3 regions of the Agrobacterium sp. 6Ca8 genome follow, and region 2 is predicted to be linked to each of the others. Evidence: predicted binding sites of a transcription regulator. Region 2 holds the regulator's gene; each other region holds the start of a gene.
The links. The regulator LexA, encoded in region 2, represses DNA repair genes until DNA is damaged. The targets are predictions, from matches to a motif close to TGTTCNNNNTGTGTTCNG.
Positions count from the first base shown of each region.

Region 1: ACZ5A6_RS20440 (ATP-dependent helicase) is a predicted target of LexA. The motif match lies at 1,824-1,841, and genes of this name have one in related genera.
Region 3: ACZ5A6_RS08700 (ATP-dependent helicase) is a predicted target of LexA. The motif match lies at 1,665-1,682, and genes of this name have one in related genera.

Region 1 covers NZ_AP026434.1:1,358,671-1,362,938, reverse strand. The annotation lists gene ACZ5A6_RS20440 (ATP-dependent helicase) at 1-1,730, opposite strand, end outside; gene ACZ5A6_RS20435 (carboxylesterase family protein) at 2,018-2,755, shown strand; gene ACZ5A6_RS20430 (LacI family DNA-binding transcriptional regulator) at 2,967-4,037, shown strand; gene ACZ5A6_RS20425 (FAD-dependent oxidoreductase) at 4,043-4,268, shown strand, end outside.
Region 2 covers NZ_AP026433.1:1,075,171-1,079,438, reverse strand. The annotation lists gene eno (phosphopyruvate hydratase) at 1-120, opposite strand, end outside; gene kdsA (3-deoxy-8-phosphooctulonate synthase) at 268-1,113, opposite strand; partial or broken gene ACZ5A6_RS05365 (VOC family protein) at 1,113-1,994, opposite strand; gene lexA (transcriptional repressor LexA) at 2,205-2,927, shown strand; gene ACZ5A6_RS05355 (glutathione S-transferase family protein) at 3,367-4,050, shown strand; gene ACZ5A6_RS05350 (ComEC/Rec2 family competence protein) at 4,067-4,268, opposite strand, start outside.
Region 3 covers NZ_AP026433.1:1,722,364-1,726,631, reverse strand. The annotation lists gene ACZ5A6_RS08700 (ATP-dependent helicase) at 1-1,623, opposite strand, end outside; gene ACZ5A6_RS08695 (carboxymuconolactone decarboxylase family protein) at 1,725-2,135, opposite strand; gene ACZ5A6_RS08690 (efflux RND transporter periplasmic adaptor subunit) at 2,361-3,527, shown strand; gene ACZ5A6_RS08685 (efflux RND transporter permease subunit) at 3,524-4,268, shown strand, end outside.

The DNA.
Region 1 (4,268 bases), on a different replicon from region 2:
GAACGCCATTCCTGGCCTTTTGCCGAATGAATGGTTGAAAGCGTCAGATAATCCTCATCGAGCAGCGGCACGCCTGCCTGATCGCTGGTGGCATCCGGCGGATCGAGCGTCAGTTCGGTGAGGAAGCGTTCGCGGGAAGGATAGCCGCCGGCAATCTGCTCGAGTTGCAGCAAATCGGCCTTCCGCGTCTCGGCGTCCTCATGGATGCGTTCGAGGTGGGGCTCGTACCAGAGCCGCGCCTGCTCGATATCTGATGGCCAGCCGCCGTGCGATTTTCGCATGTTCGCCAGCAACTGCACGAGGGATACCCAGTCATCACCGGTTTTGGGTGGCGGCGGAATTTCGGCAAGGGCGAGCAAAGGTTCGGGATCTGCCGCAATCGTATCGAGAATATTGCCGGCTTTCTTCGGCCCGATACCCGGCAGCATCTGAAGTAGCCTGAAACCGGCGACGCGGTCGCGTGGGTTTTGCGCGAAACGCAATACCGCCAGCATGTCCTTTACATGGGCACTGTCGAGAAACTTCAGGCCGCCAAATTTGACGAAGGGAATGTTGCGGCGTGTAAGTTCAACTTCAAGCGGCCCGCTGTGACTGGAGGTGCGAAACAGCACGGCCTGTTGCTTCAGCGTCATGCCGGTCTCACGATTGGCCAGCACCTGGTCGATAATAAAGTTCGCCTGCTCGGTTTCGCTTTTTACTGTCACGAGCTTCGGCCGCTCGAGTGACTGTCGTTCGGTCCAAAGGTTTTTGGTGAATCGCTCACGGGCAAGGTCGATGACACCATTGGCGGCAGCCAGTATCGGCTGTGTCGAGCGATAGTTGCGATCAAGGGTGATAATATCGGCAGCCGGGCTGAAAGATGCCGGAAAATCAAGGATATTGCGCACCGTTGCTGCCCGGAACGAATAGATCGACTGGGCATCGTCACCCACCACGGTCAACCCGCGACCGCCCGGCTTCAGTGCCATCAGCACCGCGGCCTGCAGCCGGTTGGTATCCTGATATTCGTCGACCATCACGTGGTCGAAACGATTGCCGATATCGCCTGCAAGGTCGGGATCGCTGACCATCTGGGCCCAGTAGAGCAGAAGATCGTCGTAATCGAGAACGTTCTGGGCCTGCTTGGCCTCGACATAGGCGGCGAATAATTGCTTGAGTTCTTCTTCCCAGCTGGACACCCATGGATAGTGCTGGCGCAGGATTTCTTTCAGCGGCGTTTGTGAATTGACGGCGCGCGAATAGATCGCAAGGCAGGTGCCCTTTGTCGGAAAACGGCTCTCGGTTTTGGAGAAACCCAGTTCATGTCGGGCAAGATTCATCAGATCAGCGCTGTCTTCGCGGTCGTGGATCGTGAAATCCATGTCCAGTCCAATCTGTTCCGCATAGATTCGCAAGAGGCGGGCGCCGATCCCGTGAAACGTGCCGGACCAGGCCATCGCATCGGTGAGGGCTCCGGCGTTAGCGCCGATGACCTGCTTGCAGATACGCTCGACACGACGCGACATTTCGGAAGCGGCACGCCGTGAAAACGTCATCAGCAGGATGCGGCGAGGATCGGCGCCATTGACGATCAGATGCGCCACCCGGTGCGCCAGCGTATTGGTCTTGCCGGAACCGGCACCGGCGATAATCAGCAACGGTCCAGCCGTGTGTCCGCCTGAAGGCCCAACGCCATGTTCCACGGCCTTGCGTTGCTGCTCGTTCAGTTTGTCCAGATAGGCAACCGCCATGCCTGCATCCTTGATATTTGCCTATCCGCACGACGACGGCATTTTTCAAAAGCACTCTTGTTGCAATGATTAGCAAAAACTCAAACAGCAGGCCAGAACAAATAATGAACGCATCTCTCTGTCCTCCACACTGCGGTGGACAAACCTGGCTGATCGATATTCGCAGCCTCAATCGGGTTCCGCATGGCGTGTTGACCGGCATGCTTTTCAAACCACTGAACCAACCCGGCGGCTGATGAGTTCACCAGTCGCGTCTTGGAAGACGTGTTTGTTGGGAGGACAAAAGCATGAAGCATCTGAAACTATGCCTGATCGCTGTTGCGGCACTGGCCACATCGACATTTGCCTTTGCCGAGCAGAAGGCCATGAGGTCTGACTCCACGATCGCGTCGGATATCAATTATCTGCTTTATACGCCCAAAGACTATGCCGGTTCGGACAAAACCTATCCTCTCGTGGTATGGCTGCATGGCGGCGATCAGGGCGGGAGCGACGTCGAAAAGCTGCGCCGCAGCGGTCTGCCAAAATTGATCGAAGGGGGCCGTGATTTTCCTTTCATGGTGTTTTCGCCACAAAATCCGAGCGAGGAACTGCTTTATCCGATCGAACGTGTCGCAAGCGTCCTGGCTTCCGTTGTGGCGGATCATCGGGTGGACCGCAGCCGTATCTATCTGATCGGATATAGCCGGGGAGGGTTTGGCGCCTGGTCAATGGCCGAACAGTTTCCGCAAACTTTTGCTGCGGTCGTCCCAATTGCCGGTGGCGGCATCCGCCATTACCTCAACCGCACCAATGAAAAGACAGCCTTCTGGGCCTTTCACGGCTCAAGGGACGAGGTGATTCCTTTGTCCGATACTGTTGTCCTCGTTCAGCGTCTCCAGGAATTGAAACGCAATGTGCGGCTGACGGTTTTTGAAGATACGAACCATGAAGAGGTGGAGGCAAAAGTGCTCGGCGATGAGGCGATGTGGACCTGGCTTCTCCAGCAAAAGCTTGCAGACGCAAAGACGCCTTCGGTGCCCTGAACCCGCAGCGGGCACCGTTTTACCGCTGGTATGGAAGCCCATAACCCAGCGCGGCCGTCATAAGGCCGGGCTGGCCGCCTGATAAGCCTTCGTCAAAACATCGCTCCGCAAGCGTGTCTTTCGCCTCTTGACACAGAGTAGGGAAGTCGTGCTAATACGCATTAACAGCTAATACGTATTAGCAGTCAACGAGTGTCGGGGAGGGCATTGCGTGACCAGCCATAAACGCCTTACTCAGAACGATATTGCGAAGCTTGCAGGCGTCAGTCAGGCAACAGTATCGCTTGTTCTGAACGGCGCGCCGACGGCGATTGCGCGTATCCCGGCTGAAACACGCGAACGCGTACAGGCGGTCATTCGCAAGACGGGTTATGTCGCCGACCCGATCGCGCGCCGCATGGCCAAGGGGCTTAATCGCATCCTCGGCGTCTTCACCTACGAGCCTGCTTTTCCAAGCGCACAGGCGGACTTCTTCACGCCGTTCCTGTTGGGCATCGAGGAAGAGGCGCAACAGCAGGCGTACGATCTTCTGCTGCTGACCAGTGCCGGCGTCGGCAACAACCGCAAGATTTTTTCCGAGGGCAACAGGCTCCGGATCGCCGATGGCTGCCTGGTCCTGGGCCGTGAATTCGACCGCAAGGAGCTTACCCGGCTGGTCTCGGAAGATTATCCATTCGTGGCGATCGGCCGACGCGACGATGCTGGCGGGCCCGTGCCCTATGTTGGCGGCGACTATGCTGCGGGCACACGGCAGCTTGTTGAAGATGCCATGATGCTCGGGCATTCCAAGCTCGCCTATATCGGCCCTGCGGGTCCGGCGGAATCGATTGCCGACCGCTGGCGAGGTTTCAGTGATGCGCTCGGCACGGCGGCGACGCTTGCCTTGCACATAAAGGCAGTAAACCGGCCTGCCGAAAAGATCCTCGACGCGATCATCGAAAGCGGCGCGACGGTGGCATTTTTCATAGAACTGGCGGATGCGGTGCGCGTCGAGACTTTGGCACGGGAGCGCGGAATTGGGGTGCCCGACGTGTTTTCGATGGTCGTGCTTGGCAGCCATATTCGTGCCGGCCGCAGCCCGGTGCGTTTCACATCCTATGAAATTCCCCGTGAAGAGATGGGCCGGCAGGCGACTGCAATGCTGGTGAACCGCATCGAGACCGGCAGCCCGGGAAGTCAAATTCTACTCAAGTGCCAACCCGTCAAGGGTGAAACATTGGGGCCGGCTCCAGTGGCCTCCCCAGATAAGTCCCCAGTCAACAAAACGGATGAGACGACGTGAAAGAGATGCAAGCAGACATTCTTGTGGTCGGTGGTGGCCTTGGCGGCGTGGCGGCGGCGCTCGGTGCCGCACGCGCCGGAAAGCGCGTGATCATGACCGAGGAATATGACTGGATCGGCGGTCAGTTGACCAGCCAGGCCGTGCCATCGGACGAACATAGCTGGGTCGAGCAGTTCGGTATCACCCGCTCTTATCGCGCACTACGCAACGGCGTGCGCCAATATTACCGCG
Region 2 (4,268 bases):
GCCGGAGGGAACGGCGGCACGGCCCATGGAGCCGTCTTCGAGATAAACGTCGACTTCAACGGTCGGATTGCCGCGGCTGTCGAGAATTTCGCGCGCGATGATATCGGTAATGGCAGTCATGGTCTCTCCCTTGGGAATGGAACAGATATTTTCCGTCGCCTGTCTTAGACGATGGCGAAGAAATTACAATGACGGCGGACGGCGGAAACAGCCCGCCCGCCATTAAAATCGATTGGCACAAAAGTGCCCGCTGTAACGGTCAGCCGATCAGGCTTTCGTAATCGCGTCGAAAGCCAGAAGCTTTTCGAGCAGTTTCGGCATGTCCTTCAGGTGGACCATGTTAGGGCCGTCTGACGGCGCATTGTCCGGATCCTCATGGGTCTCGATGAAGAGACCAGCCACGCCAACCGCAACGGCCGCACGCGCCAAAGTCTCGACGAATTCGCGCTGTCCGCCGGTGGAACCGCCCTGCCCGCCCGGTTGCTGCACCGAATGGGTGGCATCGAACACGACAGGTGCGCCGAGCGCTGCCATGATCGGCAACGAGCGCATGTCGGAAACCAGCGTGTTGTAACCGAAGGACGCGCCGCGCTCGCACAACATCACATTAGGATTGCCGCTCTCATTAAGCTTGGCAAGCACGTTCTTCATGTCCCAGGGCGCCAGAAACTGGCCTTTCTTGACGTTGATGACGCGGCCGGTCTTGGCGGCAGCAACGAGAAGATCGGTCTGGCGGCTGAGGAACGCCGGAATCTGCAGCACGTCCACCACCTCGGAAACGACGGCGCATTGCTCTTCCGTGTGGATGTCGGTCAGAACAGGAAAACCGAATTCCTTCTTGAGATCGGCAAAAACCTGCATCGCGTTATCCAGGCCGATGCCGCGTTTTCCGGAAAGCGAAGTGCGGTTCGCCTTGTCGAAAGAGGACTTGTAGACAAGCCCTATTCCCAGCTTGTCGCAAAGCTCCTTCAGGACGCCAGCGATCATGAAGGCATGTTCGCGGCTTTCCATCTGGCACGGACCGGCAATCAGCGAAAACCGCTCGGTATTCGAGAAGGAAACCTTGCTGGCGCCGTCGCCGGCAGTGACTTTAAGATTGTTCGTAACGCTCATCATTTTTCCTCGAAGGCGAAGGCAACGCCCTGACCGGGTGCCGCGGGCACCACCAGACGGCCGTCCGCTTTTGCGCAGGACACGCCATTAGCAGCAAGCACCGCCTCTGTCACGGCAAGATCGTGTGACGAAAAGACGATGCCCGCGCCGCGCAATCCTCCTTCGTTGCCGTCCTGAGCATTCAGGGCCTGCCCGCCGAAAGGCGGTTTTCCGGTCAATCTGATGCTGGCATTGCCGGTCGCAAAAACCATATCACCGCCCGGAGACCTTTTGTCTTCACAGGCAAACACTGTCTCGATCAGGCCCGCCACCTCCATATTGCCGCCGGAAAACAGGACGATTTCACTGAGGCCGGTGACACCATTGGCGTGGCGCTCCAGCATGGTGCGATCGCCCGGAAGGGCTTAAAGCCGTTGACAACTGAACAAAAAGAAATCCGCGGCCGCCCCGCTTGCCGCAAAAGCAAGCCGGAACGCCGCCTCGCCTTGCGAGCCATCCGGCATCCGAACAGGCCGCGAAAACTCGAAAACATCGCCCGCCGAAAGGCCGGCTGCCCGAAACCGCTCATGGTCAACCAAGGCGTCTTCAGTCCTGGCGACAAGAGCCGAAAAACCCTCCTGCCCGTCCCGTTGCCGGAAGGCCACATCCCTGCCGGTGAACACATCACCCCTCTCTATTGAGGCATTATATTTAGCCGGATCAGCAATTGCGAGCGGCTCCAGATAGGTGCCATCGGCGAAAAATACGCAGGCATTTTGGGTGCCGAAAGGATGCAGAGCCTCCGGCGCAACCGTAAAGCCAAGACTGACGAGGCGCTTCACGGAGACGCCTATGACTTCCACGGGCAAAACGAGATGGTCAACGCTATAGGGTTTCGTCATGACATGTATCCTGCTGGCCTTCCGCCCGGAGCATGCCGGGACGGTTTCGACCGCACAAAAGCACAATTGCGTGCTATGAGGCAAATCATCACAGCAACAGATGGCACCTTCACGAAATTTTAGGGGATTGCAGAACACATATGGAACATATAGTGTTCGTTCTGTATTTGTTTCGCGACTTCCACTACGATTCTAAAGGGTGTTTTCCTCATGCTCACGCGCAAACAGCAGGAATTGCTTCTCTTCATTCATGAACGAATGAAAGAGTCCGGCGTGCCGCCCTCCTTCGATGAAATGAAGGACGCACTCGATCTTGCTTCGAAATCCGGCATCCACCGCCTGATAACCGCTCTCGAAGAGCGCGGGTTCATTCGTCGGCTACCGAATAGAGCTCGGGCGCTGGAAGTCATCAAGCTGCCCGAGGCTTATACGCCGGGTGCAAGGCCGCAGCGCGGCTTTTCGCCAAGCGTTATCGAAGGCAGCCTTGGCAAGCCCAAGACGCCGGAACCGGCCCCTGCCCCCAAGACGCCGGCCAATGATCTGGGCGGGGCTGTCACCGTGCCGGTCATGGGCCGCATCGCTGCGGGCGTGCCGATTTCCGCCATACAGAACAACACCCATGATGTGGCAGTGCCAGTAGACATGCTTGGCACGGGCGAACATTACGCGCTTGAGGTCAAGGGTGATTCGATGATCGAGGCCGGCATTTTCGACGGCGACACAGTCATCATCCGCAACGGCAACACTGCCAATCCCGGGGATATCGTTGTGGCTCTGGTGGATGACGAAGAAGCCACGCTGAAGCGCTTCCGCCGCAAGGGAGCCTCCATTGCGCTCGAGGCGGCAAACCCAGCCTATGAGACCCGTATCTTCGGGCCCGACCGGGTGAAAATTCAGGGCAAGCTGGTTGGGCTGATCCGCCGCTACCATTGATCTTATCGAACCGAACGTATTCGCTTTACGATAGGCGTCATCGTGAAGATGGCGCCTATATCGGGTTTGGCTGTTTCCAAACGTGGCGTGCTTTTGCGGGTGCACGAACATATGCGCCATTCAGCCTATGCGCGTTGCCCTTTCTAAACTGAGTTCCTGCTCCATAAAGATGCTTCGGTTTCGCTACAGGCGTGGTAGCGAATGGGCTGCTCGCTGTAATTGTCGAAGCGATCACATCCGCTGTTTTTTAGCGACGTTGTTCTGTCGTGTTGCGCAGTCAGTTTTAGTCGTCACCAAAGGGTGACTTATCGCAAGGCGCGCTCTCGGCGACCCCACATCACCATTCATCAACGGCGTTTATGGGAGCCATGGATAATTTTCGATATTCCGTGAACGCTTGGCAGGTGTAGAAATACGCGTCATATCCGGGAGATACGCCATGTACGATCTTTATATAGCCAACAAGAACTATTCTTCATGGTCGCTACGGCCGTGGGTATTGATGCGCACGCTCGGTATCGCCTTTGATGAAAAGCTCATTCCGTTCGGCGAAGGCGTCTCCTTCTCCTCCTTTTCGCCGACGGGCAAGGTGCCCTGCCTGGTCGATGAGGGTATGACGGTTTGGGAAACGCTTTCGATCGTCGAATATCTTGCTGAAAGACACCAGGGTGTCTGGGCAAGCGACAAGCATGCCAGGGCCTGGTCGCGTTCGGCCGCAAGTGAGATGCATGCCGGCTTTTCCTCGCTGCGCAATCTCTATCCCATGTCGGTGGGCATTCGGGTCAAACCCAGGGGCGGCGATGCCGGGCTTAAAGCCGATATAAAGCGGATCGATGCGTTGTGGAGCGAGGGTCTCACAAAATTCGGCGGGCCATATCTTGCCGGTCAAAAGTTCACGGCGGTCGATGCTTTCTTCTGCCCGGTTGCATTCCGTTTCCAGACCTATGGCAGTGCGGATCTTTCGCCAGCAGCGAAAGCCTATTGCGACCGGCTGCTCACCCTGCCTGCCATGCAAGAATGGTACGAGGCCGGTTTGAAGGAGAGCTGGCGCGACGCTGGTCATGAAGAGGAAGTTGGCGAGATCGGCGAATTGACTGAAGATTTGCGCGCCAAGACCCGTTGATCCATGCTGGCGGCAGTCATTGCGACGCCGCCAGCAGCCGGATGATGGGCTGCGGCAGATCACGGTCGAAACGTCCGCTTTTCCAGTCGTAATAACGGTGCTGGCTCCAGGGCCTGTCCGTTCCGGCGATTGCGGCGCGCAGCCCGCTCGCCACACCCTCCTCCCTCTTGTCAGCAAAATCTATTTCCACAGAACCGAGACGCCGCAAGATGTCACGG
Region 3 (4,268 bases), 650 kb from region 2:
GTCAAGGATCTGCTCGGCAAGCGTGGTGTGTTCGGTGTTTTCCAGAAGCCCCTGCCAGCGGCGGAAATCCTGCACCACGTCGAACAGCGCCTTGCGCGCTTTCGGTTTCAGCTCGTCGGTCTCGATGATGTCGGTCGCTGCCGCCAGCATCGGAATGTCGCGGGCGCGGGCGTAATCATGCAGATTGCGGATGGTCGTGTCGCCCAGGCCGCGCTTGGGGGTGTTGACGATGCGCTCGAAGGCCAGATCGTCGGCCGGCTGGCAGACAAGGCGAAAATAGGCCATGGCATCGCGGATTTCGAGACGCTCGTAGAAGCGCGGACCGCCGATGACGCGGTAATTGAGGCCAAGCGTGACGAAACGGTCTTCGAACTCGCGCATCTGGAAGGAGGCGCGGACGAGAATGGCCATGTCGTTCAGCTTGTGGTTCTTGCGCTGAAGCTGCTCGATTTCTTCACCGACGGCGCGGGCTTCCTCTTCGGAATCCCAGGCCGCATGCACCACGACCTTCTCATCGTCGGGGCTGCTGCGCTCGGTGAACAGGGTCTTGCCGAGACGCCCTTCATTATGGGCGATCAGATGGCCGGCGGTGCCGAGAATATGCTCGGTGGAGCGGTAGTTGCGCTCCAGCTTGATGACCTTGGCACCGGGAAAATCCTTGTCGAAGCGCAGGATGTTGTCCACTTCGGCGCCGCGCCAGCCATAGATCGACTGGTCGTCGTCGCCGACGCAGCAGACGTTTTGCGGCTCGCCTTTGGGGCGCTGGGCAAGAAGCCTGAGCCACATATATTGCGCCGTATTGGTGTCCTGATACTCATCCACCAGAATATAGCGGAATTTCTGGTGGTACTCCTTCAGAATATCGGGATTGCGGCGGAAGATGCTGATGGGGTGCAGCAGAAGATCGCCGAAATCGCAGGCGTTCAGCGTTTTCAGCCGGTTCTGATAGGCCGTGTAAAGTTCGCGGCCCTTGCCATTGGCAAAGGCGCGGGAATCGCCCTCGGGAATATCCGGCGGTGTCAGCCCCTTGTTCTTCCAGCCGTCAATCATGCCGGCGAATTGTTTGGCCGGCCAGCGCTTGTCATCAAGACCTTCGGCCTGGATAAGCTGTTTGATCAGCCGCACCACATCGTCGGTGTCGAGAATGGTGAAATCAGACTTCAGGCCGATGAGTTCGGCATGGCGACGCAAGAGCTTGACACCGATGGAGTGGAAGGTGCCGAGCCAGGGCATGCCCTCAACCGCGCCGCCGACCAAAACGCCAATACGTTCCTTCATCTCGCGCGCGGCCTTGTTGGTGAAGGTCACGGCCAGAATCTGGCTGGGATAGGCGCGTCCGGTCGCCAGAATATGGGCGATGCGGGTGGTGAGAACGCGGGTCTTGCCGGTGCCGGCGCCCGCAAGCACCAGAACCGCGCCGTCCAGTGTCTCCACGGCTTCGCGCTGTTCCGGGTTAAGACCGGACAGATAGTCGGGCGTGGGCCGGGCCTGATCGCGTGCCGCCATGGCGCGCGCGGCAATGCCAAGCCCGCCGGCGTTGCCTGCATCGGCATTGTTCGTCGCCTTGCGCGGCGCCTCAGGTTCTTCGTCGAAGAACGGCATATCGTCAAAACTGTTGCTCATGCGGCCCAATGTAGTGATTCGGGATATAAAGGCTAGAACCGTGTTCTGCTTTTATTCCGGTATCATCCGTCAAAACGCCTATTCCAAGACGTTTTTTCGTCTCAGGCCCGCCTGTCGGCATCAAAAGCCGTGTTCACCGGCAATTGCAGCGCCACGGCCAGTTGGTTGGTCTTGGCGGCAAGGGCGATGACGCGCATGAGATCGGCATGCTGTTCGCCCGTCATGCCCTTGGCTTTTGCAGCTGCGGTATGGGAGTGGGCGCAGTAGGAGCAGCCATTGGTGACGGAAACGGCGATATAAAGCATTTCCTTCACCAGCGGATCGAGCGCTGAAGGTGTGGCCATCACCGCCTTGACCTCGGCCCAGGTCTTTTCCAGAAGATCGGGGTCGAAGGCGAGGTAGAGCCACATATTGTTGATGAAATCCGATTTCCGCGTTGTGCGGATATCGTCGAATACAGCCTTGACGCGCGGGTTGGCTTCGGGATTTTCGGCTTTCGTTACGGTGCTCATGCATTCCTCCGGTCATGGCTATTTCAGCTGCAGATTACCGGATTGGCGAATGTTTGCGACAGAAATGGCCGTCAGTGCGCTTTTGACGACAATTCATCACAAATTACAATTATGTAAGGAACGGATTTGTGCGTTGCCTTCGTTAAGGCATGCGGGAATACTTCTACCGTTCCGAAAAGCTCTTTTCGGGGCGGGTTTATGCTGTGCGGATAATCGGAGAATTGTATGCGGGTGTGGAAACAGGTGGGTGTCTGTCTTGCTGTGGCGGGAGCAGGACTCTGTCTTTGGGGGTTTTATTCACCCGAAGCGCGGAATCTGCTCGCGGGTATCGGCATCGGCAAAACACCTGTTGGCGCGGTCGAGGTTGCCGCATCCGGTGCCAGAACACCCGGTTCGTCATCCGGCCAAAATGCCGGCGCTGCACGCCGCGATGGCAATGCGACCCTGGTGGCGATGGCCCCGGTCAAGCAGGGCACGGTCAATGACAGGCTGAACGCCATCGGCAGTGGCGAGGCCATCCAGTCGGTCGTCGTCATGCCGCAGACATCAGGCACGCTTTCGGAAATCCGCATTTCATCCGGCGCCCGCGTCGTAAAGGGGCAGGTGCTCGCGCGGCTCGATGACGAGGAGCAGGTGATCGAGCGGGACAAGGCGCAGGTTGCGCTACGCAGCGCCGTCGAAAAATCGAGTTCCTACAGTAACCTGAAATCCGTATCCCGCCTTGATGTGCTGGATGCGCAGATTGCCGAGGAAGCCGCCAAGCTTGCACTGAGCACCGCCGAGCTGAACCTCAGGCGCCGCGACATCGTCGCACCGATTGAGGGTGTTGTCGGGATCGTGGCCGCCAATATCGGCGACAATGTCACCACGCAATCAACGATCGTCGGCATTGATGACCGTTCTCAAATTCTGGTCAATTTCTGGGCGCCGGAACGGTTCGTAACTGCAATTACCGTCGGAATGCCTGTAGAGGCCACCTCGATTTCACGCCCCGGCGAGACGTTCAAAGGTGAGGTCGAGGCCGTCGACAACCGTGTCGACGCCGCAAGCCGTACCATCCGCATCCGGGCACGGTTTGCTAACGACAAGGATGAGCTTCGGGCCGGTATGTCCTTTGGCGTCACCATGCGTTTTGCCGGAGAGACCTATGCCTCCGTCGATCCGCTTGCCGTGCAGTGGGATGCCGAAGGTTCCTATGTCTGGCGCGTGACCGACAATAAATCGGCCAAGGTGCGGGTGCAGATCGTGCAGCGTAACCCCGACGCCGTTCTCGTGAAAGCGGAACTGGCGGAAGGCGATCAGGTCGTGACCGAAGGATTGCAGCGGGTGCGGGAGGGGGGTGCCGTCCGTGTCGCAAGCCAGCCGAAGCCCGAGGAGGTTGCCAGCCAATGACGACTCAGTCGCCTTCGGGTCAGGATTCCAAGCTCGCCTTCACCGCACTGTTCGTTCGCCGGCCCATTCTGGCAGCGGTTCTCAATACGTTGCTTGTGGTTGCCGGCCTTGCCGCGCTGGTTGGCGTTGAGGTGCGCGAGTTGCCGGATGTGGACCGGCCGTCCATCAGCGTCAGGACGACCTATGAAGGTGCGGCGCCCGAAACCATCGATCAGGAAGTGACGCAGACCATTGAGGGGGCTGTTGCGCGCGTCAGTGGCGTCAAGTCCATCTCCTCCAATTCGCAATTCGGCACCAGCCGCGTAACGATGGAATTCGGCGACAATGTCGATATGGCCGTTGCCGCAAACGATGTTCGCGATGCCATTGGCCGCGTAACCAACCAGTTGCCAGACGATGCTGACGAGCCGCAGATCATCAAGGCGGATTCCGACAGCCAGCCGATCATGCGTCTTGCCGTCACTTCGTCTACGCTCAGCATGGAAGATCTGACCAAGCTGGTGGATGACGAAGTCATCGACCGCCTTGCCGCCGTCGATGGCGTGGCGGATGTGGAGCTTTACGGCGATCAGGAAAAAGTCTTCCGTGTCGATCTCAATCAGGCCGCACTTGCCAGCCGTGGTCTGACGGTGACGGATATTTCCACCGCGCTGGCCAGTGCCGCGCTGGATGTGCCGGCGGGATCGCTGAAAAGTTCGACGCAGGACATCGTCGTGCGCGCGACCGCGAGCCTCACGAAGC